DNA from 4 places in the Paenibacillus sp. FSL H3-0469 genome. Region 4 is predicted to be linked to each of the others. Evidence: predicted binding sites of a transcription regulator. Region 4 holds the regulator's gene; each other region holds the start of a gene.
The links. The regulator Rex, encoded in region 4, represses fermentation and respiration genes when NADH is low (regulators of the CRP and FNR family bind a similar motif). The targets are predictions, from matches to a motif close to TTGTGAAATATTTCACAA.
Positions count from the first base shown of each region.

Region 1: NSS83_RS33405 (DUF1641 domain-containing protein) is a predicted target of Rex. The motif match lies at 1,433-1,450, and genes of this name have one in related genera.
Region 2: pflB (formate C-acetyltransferase) is a predicted target of Rex. The motif match lies at 2,029-2,046, and genes of this name have one in related genera.
Region 3: nirB (nitrite reductase large subunit NirB) is a predicted target of Rex. The motif match lies at 1,935-1,952, and genes of this name have one in related genera.

Region 1 is NZ_CP150302.1:7,714,995-7,718,748, reverse strand. Features, by position in the region: gene NSS83_RS33410 (NAD(P)/FAD-dependent oxidoreductase) at 1-885, opposite strand, end outside; gene NSS83_RS33405 (DUF1641 domain-containing protein) at 917-1,354, opposite strand; gene NSS83_RS33400 (nitroreductase family protein) at 1,679-2,296, shown strand; gene NSS83_RS33395 (hypothetical protein) at 2,370-3,041, opposite strand; gene NSS83_RS33390 (hypothetical protein) at 3,614-3,754, opposite strand, start outside.
Region 2 is NZ_CP150302.1:1,913,236-1,916,989, forward strand. Features, by position in the region: gene pflB (formate C-acetyltransferase) at 1-1,940, opposite strand, end outside; gene adhE (bifunctional acetaldehyde-CoA/alcohol dehydrogenase) at 2,202-3,754, opposite strand, start outside.
Region 3 is NZ_CP150302.1:1,936,358-1,940,111, reverse strand. Features, by position in the region: gene NSS83_RS08650 (helix-turn-helix transcriptional regulator) at 1-81, opposite strand, end outside; gene ric (iron-sulfur cluster repair di-iron protein) at 308-1,003, shown strand; gene NSS83_RS08640 (hypothetical protein) at 1,136-1,822, shown strand; gene nirB (nitrite reductase large subunit NirB) at 2,057-3,754, shown strand, end outside.
Region 4 is NZ_CP150302.1:1,674,287-1,678,040, reverse strand. Features, by position in the region: gene dinG (ATP-dependent DNA helicase DinG) at 1-832, shown strand, start outside; gene NSS83_RS07365 (redox-sensing transcriptional repressor Rex) at 971-1,621, shown strand; gene NSS83_RS07360 (amidohydrolase) at 1,611-2,912, shown strand; gene NSS83_RS07355 (DUF5590 domain-containing protein) at 2,942-3,463, shown strand; gene NSS83_RS07350 (aminoglycoside adenylyltransferase domain-containing protein) at 3,710-3,754, shown strand, end outside.

The DNA of each region.
Region 1 (3,754 bases), 1.7 Mb from region 4:
GTCTCCGGCTACAAATACATTAGGGTGTGAAGTGGACTGCAGGAACTCATTCACCGTGGCCCGGCCGCGGTTGACTTCAAGACCGGATTCCCCAACCAGCGGATTGCCCTGTACCCCGCCGGTCCAGACGAAGGTGTTCGCCACAATCTGCTGGCCATCCTTCAGATCAATCGTATTGTCAACCACCTTCGTAACCGGAAGACCCGTCAGGAACTGCACCCCGCGCTTCTCCAGGCTGGCCGTAGCGCGCTCAATCAGATGATCCGGCAGGACGGGGAGAATCTTCGGACCCGCCTCAACGAGCAGAAGCTTGATCTCAGCAGGATTCACTCCGTATTGCTTCGTCAGCTTAGGCAGAATGTCAGCAATTTCGCCTACCAGCTCTACGCCGGTCAGTCCGCCGCCGCCGATCAGAATCGTAGCATCTGCTGCGTTGCGGGTTTTGGAATAGTCACGAATCCGGTCTTCAATATGACGGCGGATCCGCAGCGCATCTGCTGCTGATTTCAGCACCATGCTGTACTCTTCAAGTCCCGGAATACCAAAGTATGCGGTGGTGCTGCCGAGACCGACAACGAGAGCATCATAAGTCAGCATAACGCCGTCCGAGAGAATAACCTGCTTGTTCTCTGCGGAGAACGAGTTGACCTTGGCGATTTTCAGATCAATATCCTTACCGGCGAACAGCTTCGCCAGTGGCATGGCAACCGCCTGTTCAGACGCACTGCCCGCTGCAAGCCGGTGCAATTCCGTAATAATCTGGTGTGTCGGATACTGATTGACAACCGTAATTTTGGCTTCCGCTTTGCTCATATATTTACGAACGGTTAAGGCACTAAGCAGACCGCCGTAGCCTGCACCTAGAATCACTATATGTTTTGACATGATTATTCCTCCATCATTAAGTATTACGGGCTTATTTGCCCGATTGGCGTTCACCGCTGACCTGCAGATAGGCATTCATAAACCGGAGAGCCTTCTGCACCTGCGGGTCCTTGATCATCTTCATCATGCCGAACAGGCTGACGGTTTCGCTGCTTGCTTCCGCGCGGTCTTTCGCTTCAATGACAGTAGCCGCCAGATTCTTGGCTGTGCCCACCACAGGACCCGCCATTTCCTTGATCGCACCGACTGTGTCATTCTTAAGCACTTCATCCGTGGCCACCGACTGCACAAAATCTAATGATTTGGACAATACACTGACCATTTGTGTGATCTGCGGCAGCTGCTCGACCAGTACCATCAGAGATTGCTGAACCTCCGGCTTCAAGAGCTCTTTCAGTACATCCTCTTTGGGAAGGGCTGCTTCTGGTATTTCTTGTTCAGGAAGATTTTGGGTAAGGGTTTCTGACATATCGAAGTCTCCTTTTACAAATCGTATTCTTGCATAATGACATCCAGGTAAAACTATGTGACTATTATAACACTCTATTTGTTATTATTGTCACAATCTTTTTGTCTTTTCAACCTATTTTTGTGATTATTATCACTTCCTCGTCGATTTCATCCAACTTAGTCATTAAATCAGGTTAAATTTACAAATGATTATGTTTTTGCTCATTGACGTATACGGATAGTCGTGATATCTTAAGCAAGTAACTTATTGTAAGTTTATTAATTAATATCAGCAATTAATTTTAACTAAGCAGCATACATAATTAGATGGAGGTAATGATTTATGAGTACTTTTTCCGAATTGGTGCAATCCCGCAGATCGGCTAATAATTTCGTGGAAGGTGTTACCATCCCGCAGAGTGAGCTTGAAGAGATGTTCTCCCTGGCCCGTCTGGCTCCCTCAGCTTATAATCTTCAGCACGCCCATTACAAAGTAATCAGCGATGACAACGTGAAGGAAGCCATCCGCAAGGACGCGTATGGCCAATACAAGATCCACACTGCTTCTGCTGTTATTGTCGTGCTGGGTGACAAGAATGCCTATCAGCAGGCTCCTGAAATCTATAGCGGGCTTAAGCTGCTGGGAGCAATGAGCGAAGATGCTTATGAGCAAACCATTCAATCCATCAATGATGCATATACCGGGAATGATGCGTTCCAGCGGGATGAAGCGATCCGCAATGCTTCTCTGTCGGCGATGCAGTTCATGCTGATTGCCAAGGATAAGGGCTGGGATACCTGCCCGATGATCGGCTTCGATCCGGAGGCTGTGAAGGCTACCCTCGGTCTGGGCGACCATATGGTTCCAGTAATGCTGATTACGATCGGCAAGGACAACCAGCACAAGATCAGATCGCGCGGCTACCGCAAGCCGGTTAATGAGTTTGTTGAATTTATCTAATAAAAAGGGTCTTCCGGCTACTACACCGAAAGACCCTTATTTATATCATCCTTCCGTATTCATAACCCCATCCTCACCGGGCATACTGCAAAATTGCCACAGCCGCACGCTCCTGCCGCTCTACATCCGTGCTGTGCAGAGCCGCCTTCAGGATAGCCAGCGCCTGCGCAACTGTAGCTTCATCCACCTGAACTGAACAGGACCCGGCGGCACTCCCGCCATCCCCTGCCTGATTCCCCAGCCACAGATCGATACGGGCTGCGGGCAGCACTCCGGAATAGACAGTTATTCTGCTGTCAGAGGCAAGCAGCTCTGTTACAGCCGGATGAACCGCAGCGAGGGGCAGACTCTTCAGCCAGGTGACACCGCGCCGGTGTGCTGTACTGTCCTCTGTTCCGCTGTGCCGGGTATCATAGAAATAATCGCCAAGATCCCCAAGATATACCCACTCTTCATCGGCGATCAGCACATAATCCCCATCCTGCATCGCATTGACGAAGATATCCAGGGTATTCGCTGCACTCTCCAGCTCCTGTCCGTGATAGCTGGCAGCAACCAGTTTACGGATAATCTCTTCTCTGCTATGATGCTCCAGATCACCCACGCCGGGATAGCCCGCACATATATAATTATCCTCCAAAAAGGACTTCAGCAGCCCGCTGCCGGGTTCCTCAAGCTTCACCCCATACAAGCTCATTTCCGTATCCTTTCCCTCCACGCAAAGCTGCCGGAGTATACGCAGCATTGAAACCATCCTTTTCATTATACAGCAAAGGCAGTGGGATTTGAATTCAGCAGATTCTAAGGAAATCGCAGAATAATAGCGCTTACAAGACCTTTTTCCAAACAGGAAGTGCAAATTTAAAAATTTCGGCTTTTTACTATTCTCCGTACGGACGGTATAATTCAGATATCAGCTCAAGGAAACAGACACTGCAGAAAGAACGTGAGCCAGGGCAGAATCTCCGGCAGCTAATCTTAAGCAGCGCTCCACCTTGTGACTGAGACTATATCTTTGATCCTGACATTCCCGCCTTAAGTGAGTCCCTGCACGAAACGGTATGAGCTTCTTAAAGCTCACAGGCTACACCATCCAATCCTATCGTGGTAAGCGGATCAGTTAGAGCAGTATGAATGTGCAGGATAGGCAAATATACTGCCGCCTCGGACCATTTCTACCCGGCTGAGTACAAAGGATAGGATAAGGAGTCTGAGACTAACATGGGTATAGTGGTAACATTATAAACCTCTATTGTTGATGTACTGATCAACGATAGAGGTTTATATGTGTTTGCACAGTCTTACCGCCGCTCTAGGTTAACGCAGGCCTTCAGCCACTTTTAGCAGCATCTCTCTGGTGACTTTAGGCGAGCCGGTACTTACCTGATACATCAAATTCCTCTCCTCATCCTCCCGCACCTCAATCCAGCGGATGTAAGCATAATAACCGTTGCTGTT
Region 2 (3,754 bases), 240 kb from region 4:
AGGGATGCCAGGGCGCCCTTCTTGTCGCGTCCGTGCATTGGGTTAGCACCAGGAGCGAATGGTTCGCCTTTTTTACGTCCGTCAGGAGTAGTACCGGTCTTTTTACCATATACAACGTTCGAAGTGATTGTCAGTACCGATTGAGTCGGCACAGCATCACGATACGTTTTGTTTTTGCGGATCATCGACATGAAGGTTTCAACCAGTTCAACTGCGATGCTGTCAACAGCGTCGTCGTTGTTACCGTAGCAAGGGAATTCACCCTCAGTTTCAAAGTCGATTGCGATGCCTTCTTCGTTACGGATTGGCTTAACCTTAGCGTATTTGATTGCGCTTAGGGAGTCAGCAGCAACGGACAGTCCAGCGATACCGCAAGCCATCGTACGCAGAATGTCGCGGTCATGCAGCGCCATTTCGATACGTTCGTAGGAATATTTGTCATGCATATAGTGAATGATGTTCAGCGTATTGACATAAGTCTTAGCCAGCCATTCCATCATTGGTTTGAAACGTTTCATTACTTCATTGTAATCCAGGTATTCAGAAGTGATCGCAGGATATTCAGGACCTACCTGAACGCCGGATTTCTCATCTTTACCACCATTGATCGCATACAACAGAGCTTTAGCCAGGTTGGCACGGGCACCGAAGAACTGCATTTGCTTACCGATACGCATTGGGGATACGCAGCAGGCAATCGCATAATCTTCACCCCAGTATGGACGCATTACATCATCGTTCTCATATTGGATAGCGCTGGTCTCAATGGATACCTTGGCACAATATTTCTTGAAGCCTTCAGGAAGCTTCTCGGACCACAGTACTGTCAGGTTTGGTTCTGGAGCCGGTCCCAGATTGTACAGGGTATGCAGGAAGCGGAAGCTGTTCTTAGTTACGCGGGTTGTACCGTCTTCAGCCATACCACCGATGGATTCTGTTACCCAAGTAGGGTCACCGGAGAACAGATCGTTATAGTCAGGCGTACGCAGGAACTTCACGATACGCAGCTTCATTACGAAATGGTCAACGATTTCTTGAGCTTGCTCTTCAGTCAGAGTACCTTCTTCAATGTCACGTTGTACATAGATGTCCAGGAAGGAGGATACGCGTCCAAGGGACATTGCCGCACCATTCTGTTCTTTAACAGCTGCCAGATAACCGAAGTATACCCATTGTGTAGCTTCTTTGAAGTTGACAGCCGGTTTGGAGATGTCCATACCATGTGCTGCAGCCATTTGTTTCAGTTCGCCCAGAGCACGTATTTGCTCGGACAGCTCTTCACGCAGACGGATAACATCTTCTGTCATGGAGTCTACTTCAAGCTCAGTCAGTTGCTGCTTCTTGTCTTTAATCAGGAAATCAATACCATACAGAGCAATACGGCGATAGTCGCCGATGATACGTCCGCGGCCATAAGCATCAGGAAGGCCTGTGATTACGCCGGATTTACGCACCGCTCTCATATCTGGTGTATATGCATCAAATACGCCTTGGTTATGCGTTTTGCGGATGTTCGTGAACATGTCAACGATATTCTGCGGAAGCTCGAAGCCGTAAGCCTTAGTAGCATCGATCATCATCTTGATACCGCCGAACGGTTGGATGGAACGTCTGAAAGGCGCATCAGTCTGAACGCCGACAATCTGTTCCTTGTCCTTGTCAATGTAACCAGGAGCATGGGAAGTGATAGTGGAGACAGTATCGAGGGAAACGTCCCATACGCCGCCTCTTTCTCTTTCTTCCTTACTCAGCTGGGAGATAATCTTCCACAGTTCAGTAGTGTTGCTGGTAGGACCTACGAGGAAATCTTCATTTCCTTCATATGGCTTGATGTTCTTGGCAATAAAGTTATTAACGTCAACTTTCTTGGACCATGTGCCTTTTGTGAAATTTCTCCAGCCAGACTTAACCTCTTGTACTTCTTTTTCAATCACCGACATGCTAAATCCCTCCATTTATATTTAGTATATTTGTAGAGATCGCGGGCTTGAAGGTTAATCCCGTGTCTCGTGATCCCATGAGCTATGGTTGTTATAAAATTCACAATCGCATCTTCATAACCGGGACCGTTGTTTATATAAACATTTTAGTTTATTTTCTGAAAAAGGACTGTGACAAATATCACTCTTTCGGTGATATTTGTCACTTCCATCCAGTCCCATATTAACCTTTAACCTTATTCTTTGTCAGGCAACCGTTAATTAGTTATCGAATTTGCCATAGAATGCGTTGCGGTATACATCAGCAAGCTCGGATACCAGCGGCATTTTAGGGTTGGCAGTTGTACATTGGTCTTCAAATGCACGGTCAGCCAGATAGTCTACACGGGATTCGAAGTCCTTAGGATCGAAACCAAGAGCCGAGAAGGATTCTTCGATGCCGAGTTTTTTATTCATGTCGCGGATCGCATTGATCAGGCTGGTTACGCCTTCTTCGGTAGTGCGTGCTGGCAATCCCAGAATACGGGCAATTTCAGCATACCGTTCGTCAGCTACAAAGTGCGAATATTTAGGGAACGAAGCGAACTTCGTAGGCTTCTTGGCATTGTAACGGATAACATGCGGCATCAGGATTGCATTGGTGCGGCCGTGTGCGGTGTGATACTGTCCGCCCCATTTGTGCGCCAAGCTGTGGTTAATCCCCAGGAATGCATTGGCAAAGGCCATACCGGCAAGTGTCGATGCGTTGTGCATTTTCTCACGGGCCAGTTTGTCACCTTGCAGTGCGGATTTCTCCAGCCACTGGAATACCAGCTGAATAGCTTTGATTGCCAGACCATCGGAATAGTCACTGGCCATTACAGATACATAAGCTTCAATAGCATGTGTCAATACGTCCATACCTGTGTCGGCGACAGCCGTTTTAGGCAAGCTGTATACAAACTCAGGATCGATAATAGCTACGTCTGGAGTCAGCTCATAGTCAGCCAGCGGATACTTAGTATTGTTCCCTGTTGTTTTATCTGTGATAACTGCGAACGAGGTTACTTCGGAACCTGTACCGGAAGTTGTAGGAATCGCAACGAATTTCGCTTTGTTGCCGAGCTTAGGGAATTTGTATACCCGTTTACGGATATCCATGAACTTCTGCTTCAGACCGTTGAAGTCTGCATCCGGATGTTCGTAGAACAGCCACATGCCCTTGGCAGCATCCATCGGGGAACCGCCGCCGAGTGCGATAATGCAGTCCGGCTGGAATCTGTTCATCATAGCTGTACCTTTTTCCACTGTAGTAGTCGACGGATCAGGTTCAACTTCCGAGAATACTTCGATCGCTACAGGAGTCTGGCGTTGACGCAGATAGTGCTCAACTCTTTCTACATATCCCAGCTTCACCATTACAGGGTCAGTGATAATAGCTACGCGTGTAATATCAGGCATTTTGGCCAGGTACTGAGTGGACCCCTTCTCGAAGTAAATCTTGTCAGGTACTTTAAACCATTGCATATTCACGGTACGACGGTTCACCCTTTTCACGTTGATCAGATTGATGGCAGTCACGTTCTGCGATACCGAGTTGCGTCCATAAGATCCGCAGCCCAGTGTCAATGAAGGGATATTGGTGTTGTAAATATCGCCGATTGCGCCGTGTGTAGATGGCGAGTTGACGAGAATACGTCCGGTCTGCAGACGGTTGGAGAACTTCATGATGACTTCTTCATTATTGGAATGGATAGCCGAGCTGTGGCCCATGCCGCCAAATTCAACGACTTGAGCTGCGCGTTCGATACCCTGGTCAGCATTCTTCACTTTGT
Region 3 (3,754 bases), 260 kb from region 4:
GACCCCCACGGCATCTGCGAGCTGTTTTTGCGACATGTCTTTTGCCGCTCTGGAGGCTTTGAGCCTTAAGTTTTTCCCCATTCCCTCACCTCACGCATATTGTAAAATATATAAAACAAAATGTCTAGTATATTTTACATTGAAATACTTAAATTTCACGTTCATTAAAATTTGTTATATTCAGTGCGTACAATCACAAGTTCCGCCTAAGGCCAGTGATAAGGTGTAGAAGTGAAAAGAAACACAAACCTACATTTTAACCTGAGGAGGGGCCAACATGGCGTCCAATCAATTAAACGATACAACAATTCATCCCGGGTTCACCCCGGAAGCAATGGTCAGAGATATTGTTCTGCAGTTCCCCAAAGCAGCAGATTATTTCAAAGCACAGCGGATCGATTTCTGCTGCGGAGGCGCAAAGCCGCTGGCTGAAGCCGCTGCCGAGAAGGGTCTTGACCCGGCAGCAATGGTGCAGGAGCTGAACAAGCTGCAGGAGCAGCACCCCGTTCTGGAAGAAGACACCGCCTGGAACGAGGCTTCTTCAGAGGAGCTGGTGAATTATATTGTGAACAAGCATCACCGTTATCTGCGTGAAGAGCTTCCGTTAATCAGTCAAAATGTAACCAAGGTATTCCGCGTTCATGGTGAGGATTCACCGCATCTGGGAGAAATGCACCGCCTGTTCAATATGCTGCGTGAAGAGCTGCTGCAGCACACGGCGAAGGAAGAAGAGAGCGAATTCCCTAAGATGCTGGCTTACACTCAGAATCCAACTGAAGAAGGACTTGCGGAGCTGCGCGGACTGCTGCATAATCTGGAAGCAGAGCATGACGGGGCCGGAGAGATTCTGCGTGAGCTGCGTAGAGTAACTAATGACTACACACCGCCTGCACATGCCTGCACGACTTATCGACTGACATATGCCCGCCTTGAAGAACTGGAAGGCATGACCTTCGAGCACGTGCATCTGGAGAACAACATTCTGTTCCTGCGTTATCAATAGGACCTGCTGTAAGGTAAAAGTCCCTTCGGGGACTTTTTACTTTTTCTGCCGGCAGAAATGATTTGAGAACCCTTCCTCTATGCGTTATCCTTAAAGAGTCCGGGAAAATACATATGAAGGCGGTGCCGTGGAATGTCCACGAAATGGATGCGCTTAATGCTGTGCCTGCTCTTGCTGACCGCGGCAAGCGGTTGTGGCTTGGGATCAGGGAATGGCGGCAGCAGTAACGGAAGCCAGGGATTAACCTTTTCAGTCATGGTGGGTGACAGTGAAATGGCCGGAAGCTCGGCCAGATTGCTTAACGAAGCTTACGTGCCTGGAAATTCAATAATAGAGCTGTTCAAGAAGAGCGGTGTTGTTACATTTTCAGCGGATGGCCCTAATATTCTTGAAGTAAATAAGGTCTCCCTGGGTCAGGATATGAGCTGGGAGATTCAGGTAAACGGCAAGAAGGTTCAAGAGCTGAATACGACCCTGGAACCGGGTTCGGCCATTACGATGTCAGCAGGGCCTGCCGGAACCGGAAAGATGTTTCAGCCTGTCATCGTCACGGTGAACGGGGGGAGCGAGCAGCCGGAGCTGACACATTCGCATGTGCTTTCTTTTATGCAGGATATGTCCGTCAAGGGACTGCTCAAGAACAGCGGTATGGTCCGGCTTGCCGAAGATAACCGGACGGTGCTTACTGTGATGGATTATACCCCGCTCAGCAGCGAGGAATGGAGACTGAAGGTCAACGATAAAGGGCTGCTCGGCAATGGAGTGGACATGAAGCTCAGTCCGCAGGACAAGCTGGAGATCTCTCTGGTACTGAAATAAGTGAACGGATAACTGTGCGAAACTGCATGGGTATCCGTTTTTTTGAATAATATTCCTATTGGATTCACGCCAGAAGTTGTCCTATATAAGAACGGAGCAATCATATTCACTTGTGTGAAAAAATTCACATAAGGTGTGACTGTGGTCACACTTGCCATGGAATGGGGGACAGTATAATTTCTCTATCAGGTAAAGTTATTGAAGAAATCAGAGTTTCTGAAGGAGGGTCTACCAGTGGCAGCGGAAAGAGAAAAGTTAGTGCTGATTGGGAATGGCATGGCGGGAGTAGGCACTATTGAGCAGATTCTGAAGCTGGGCGGCGCTTATGATATTTCGGTCTTCGGCAGTGAGCCGCATCCCAACTATAACCGGATTATGTTGTCCTATGTACTTGAAGGCAGCAAAACGATTGAAGACATCATCCTCAACGATCTCGGGTGGTATGAAGATAATCATATTACACTGCATACCAGCACAACGGTTACCCGGATCGATGAACAGAACAAACTGATATTGACCGATAATGGACTGGCGGTTCCTTACGATAAAGCAATTATTGCAACAGGCTCGAATTCTTTCATTCTACCCGTACCCGGCAGTACTAAGGATGGGGTAGTCGGGTTCCGCGATATCGCGGACTGCGATGCGATGCTGGCAGCGGCGAAGCAGTACCGCACGGCGGCTGTTATCGGCGGAGGACTGCTGGGTCTTGAAGCTGCGAAAGGCCTGGTCAATCTGGGCATGGATGTTACCGTTGTGCATCTGCTGGAGGATCTGATGGAGCGCCAGCTGGACCGTACCGCTTCTTCAATGCTGCAGGCAGAGCTTACACGGCAAGGTGTGAAATTCGCCATGGGCAAGCAGACAGTTGAATTGACCGGCGAAGAACGGGTTACTGGTCTACGCTTCAGTGATGGCAGTGTGCTGCCGTCAGAGTTTGTAGTGATGGCTGTTGGAATTAAGCCGAATGTCCAGCTTGCAAAGGACAGCGGAATTACCGTTAACCGCGGGATCGTAGTTGACGATTATATGCAAACTTCTATGGCAGATGTGTATTCTGTCGGCGAATGTACAGAGCACCGGGGAACCTGCTACGGACTCGTTGCACCGCTATTTGAGCAGGGCATGGTTCTCGCCAAGCATTTGTCTGGTGTACAGACTCCGGGCTATGAAGGCTCAGTTGTAGCTACCAAGCTCAAAATTTCCGGAGTAGATGTATTCTCCGCCGGTGAATTCACAGAAACGCCGGAGCATACCGTTATTTCTGCCAAGGATGAATGGAAGCGAACCTACAAGAAGATTTTGCTTAAGGATAATGTGATTGTCGGTGCCGTTCTGTTCGGTGATGTAACGGAATCTGCCAGCCTGCAGAAGCTTGTGAAAAACAGCACAGAGATGACGGATGAAATCTATGATGAGGTTATGGGCACAAGCTGCTGCGGCGGAGGAGGAGCCAAGAAGGGGATGTCCGTTGAAGCGATGGCTGATGAAGAAATCGTCTGCGGCTGTAACGGCGTAACCAAAAAAGCGATTGTGGATGCTGTTACGGAGAACGGCTTCACTACGGTGGATGAGATCAAAGCCTGCACGGGTGCAACCCGCTCCTGCGGCGGCTGTAAGCCAGTGGTGGAGCAGATTCTGCAATTCGTTCTCGGAGACAGCTTCCAGCAGAGCGCCAAGCAGGGAATCTGCAGCTGCACCTCGCTAAGCCGGGATGAGATCGTAGCCGAGATTACGGCTAAAGGCCTCCGGACTACTAAGGAAGTTATGCATGTCCTGGACTGGAAGCAGGCAGAAGGCTGTTCCAAATGCCGCCCGGCAGTGAACTATTATCTGGGGATGATCTACCCTGACACTCATGAGGACGAGAAGGAATCCCGGTTCGTCAATGAACGGATGAGCGCCAATATTCAGAAGGACGGAACTTATACA
Region 4 (3,754 bases):
GCTCAGGGAGCTGTTCTTCGACAAGAAGAAAAGTATTGTCCTGACCTCGGCCACCTTATCCGTGGATAAGTCCTTCCAGTTCATGATCGATAATCTGGGCCTTGGTGAAGCTGCGGAGCAGGGGCGTCTGATGACTGCGCTGCTTCCTTCGCCGTTCAAGTACCGTGAGCAGGCGCTCCTGGTCATTCCCCGCGACTTCCCGAGCGTCAAGGGAAGTATAGGGGATGCCCGGTTTGTGGACACGCTTGTACATTCCCTTGCCGAGACTGCTGTAACTACAAGGGGCCGGATGCTGGTGCTGTTCACCTCCTACAAGATGCTGCGGCAGGTGTATGACCCCCTGAAGGAAGCACTTGCCTCTCAGGATATCGCGGTGCTCGGACAGGGTGTGGAGGGCGGCAGCCGAAGCAAGCTGATCCGCCGCTTCCAGGACAGCCCCGCTTCGGTCCTGCTGGGTACCAGCAGTTTCTGGGAAGGGGTGGATATTCCGGGAGAAGCATTGACCTGCCTGGCGATTGTCAGACTGCCGTTCCAGCCGCCGAATCACCCGCTGGCAGAAGCGAAGTCGGAGCTGCTTCAGGCACAGAAGAAGAACCCGTTCATGAAGCTGTCCGTGCCGCAGGCTGTCATCCGCTTCAAGCAGGGCTTCGGGCGGCTGGTCCGCACGGCGCAGGACCGGGGCATCGTAATTGTGTATGATACCAGAGTCATTGAATCGTATTACGGAAAGTACTTCCTGTATTCACTCCCCGGTCCCAAGATGGAGCATATGCTCACTGAGCAGATGGTCCCGAGAATTGCCGAATGGCTGGATGACGGCGGGGTTTCCTAATTCATCTGCTATTGCTATTATTAATAAGTCATGATTCACCTGAAGAGCCGTTCCCGCCCTGTCCTGCCGGTCCGGCAGGCGGGGGGCACGGTTGCTATAATTGTACGGGTCTAACACAACTTTTAAGGAGGAGAATACATGAAATCGGATAAAATATCGGAGGCCGTCGTGCGCAGGCTCCCAGTGTACCTGCGTTTCCTGAACGATCTCCAAAAACGTGAAATCTCCACAGTCTCTTCTCAGGAGCTGGGCCAGAAGCTTGATCTGAATCCCGCCCAGATCCGTAAGGATTTGGCTTATTTCGGTGACTTCGGCCGGAAGGGCATCGGCTATGATGTATCCTATCTGATTGAGAAGATCCGCCATATCCTGAAGCTTGACCAGCAAATTAATGTTGCACTGGTTGGAGCCGGTAATCTCGGTCATGCCTTATCTAACTACAACGCTTACTTGAAGGATACGATGAAGATTACTGCGATCTTCGATGCTTACCCGCCAAAGGTGGGCCAGCAGATCAACTCGCTGGTTGTGCAGCCGATGGAGGAGCTAAGCAGCACCATCCGCTCGCAGGGCATCCGGATCGGGATTATTACCGTACCTGACAGCGAAGCCCAGAATGTAGCTGATATTCTTGTGGACTCCGGCATCGAGGCGATTCTGAACTTCGCACCGGTTATTCTCAAGACGCCTGCCAATATCCGGATTCATGCCGCAGATTTCACCACAGATCTGCAGAGCCTGGCCTATTATTTGCATGATGGAAAGGATGAAACTGAAGATGAGCAGTAAGATCACGATAATCAAGAACGGGCACTTTCTGGTTCCGGGCAGCGATAAGCCGGTTCTAAGCGGGTATATGACCCTTGAGAATGATCTGATTACTTACATAGGTGAAGCTGAGCCGGTAGTGGACGATGGCGCTCAGGTCGTAGACGGCAGCCGTCTGCTGTTTATGCCTGGTCTGGTCAACACCCATGGACATACTGCCATGTCACTGCTGCGCGGATACGGCGACGATATGGTGCTTCAGACGTGGCTGCAGGAAAAGATGTGGCCGATGGAAGAGAAATTCACTGGTGATGATGTATATTGGGGAACCTCATTGTCCGTACTGGAAATGCTGAAGGGCGGCACAACCACCTTCCTCGATATGTATGATCATATGGACCGGGTAGCGGAAGTGACGGAGCAATCCGGTATTCGGGCGGTGCTGATGCGCGGCGTGATTGGGCTGTGTCCGGCAGAGGTACAGCAAGCGAAGCTCGCTGAGGCCGTTGCTTTTGCCCGTAACTGGCATGGCAAGGCTGACGGCAGAATTACGACCATGCTCTCGCCGCATGCCCCGTATACCTGTCCTCCAGAGTTTTTCATGAAGTTTGTGCAGGCTGCGCATGATCTGGATCTGCCGATGCATACCCATATGTCCGAGACGCGCCATGAAGTGGAGCAGAACGTGGCCGACTACGGTCTTCGTCCGGTCGCGCATCTGGAGAAGCTCGGCATGTTCACCCGTCCTTCGCTCATTGCCCACGGCGTTCATCTGAACGATGAGGAGATTGGAATTCTGGCCCGCCATAACGTTGGTGTGTCGCATAACCCAGGCAGTAACCTGAAGCTGGCGAGCGGTGTTGCGCGTGTTCCTGAGCTGCTGCGAGCCGGGGTTAAGGTCTCTTTGGGTACAGACAGTGCAGCAAGCAACAACAATCTGGATATGTTTGAAGAGATGAGGCTGGCGGCTCTGATCCATAAGGGCGTAAGCGGTGATCCTACAGCCGTACCGGCTCCTGAGGCGCTTCTGATGGCCACGGAGTACGGGGCACAGTCTATTTTCCTGAGCGGGGTAGGACGGCTTGCAGCAGGGATGAAGGCCGACTTCATCGCACTTGATATTGACCAGCCGCATATGCTCCCGCATACCGATCTGCTCTCCCATGCCGTCTATTCGGCCAGCGCCAAGGATGTAGAGCATGTATGGGTGAACGGCCAGCAGGTTGTGAAGCATGGACAATGCCTGACACTTGATGAAGAAGCCATCCGCCGCAAAGCACAGGAGACGTTCGAGAGCCTGCTTAAACGGTAATTCAGGGGAACGGGAAAGGAAGCAGCGTGGTGAAGAAGAAGAGGAGAAAATGGATCTGGCTGGGGATTACCGTGGTGCTGCTCCTTCTGTTCGGACTAAGCCAGTTCTATGCCTACATTATGAAGGACCAGTGGAACGAGCGGAGTGAGGCCAAGGAGCTGGCCCGGGCGCGTGCCGGACTAACGGAGGTAACCAAGGCTCAGAAATCCGTCTGGAATGAGAATGAGATCTACTGGGTGCTAACCGGCAAAAACGAAGCCGGGACCGATCTGATGGTGTGGGTCCGTTTCACCTTGGAGGGCAAGCCTGCCGGTGGCGACAACGGCCTGTATGCTGAAGAGCTGAGCAAAGGCACCTCAGAGGAGAAAATGCGCGGAATCATAGCCGATCAGCTGCCTGACGTGAAGATCGAACGGCTGCTGCCCGGTGTATACAACGGGGAATATGCCTGGCAGCTATTTTACAAAAAAGACGGGCGATTCTATTACAACTTCTACCGCTTCAAGGATGGCAGCGCCATCGGTGAGGGGTACAGTCTGCCGAACCGCTAAGCTAAGGACTCAGCGGCAGAACTAAATTGCGGGGGAACAGATTATCTGTTCTTCCGTTTTTTTGTATCCATCATGTCGAAAATATTCTGGAACCGTTCTTGGACTAGTGGCAGACGCGGAACTGTGGCTTAATGGAGATGTATGGTTTGAGATACATCGATGATTATACTCAAATTGATATACGAAGTGTGTACTTCGAATGCTATCGCCAACATGCATATATGTCTCTCAAGGAGGAAGAATAAATTGGAAGTTTTAGCATATTTGGATCAGGCGGTGGATTTATTTAAG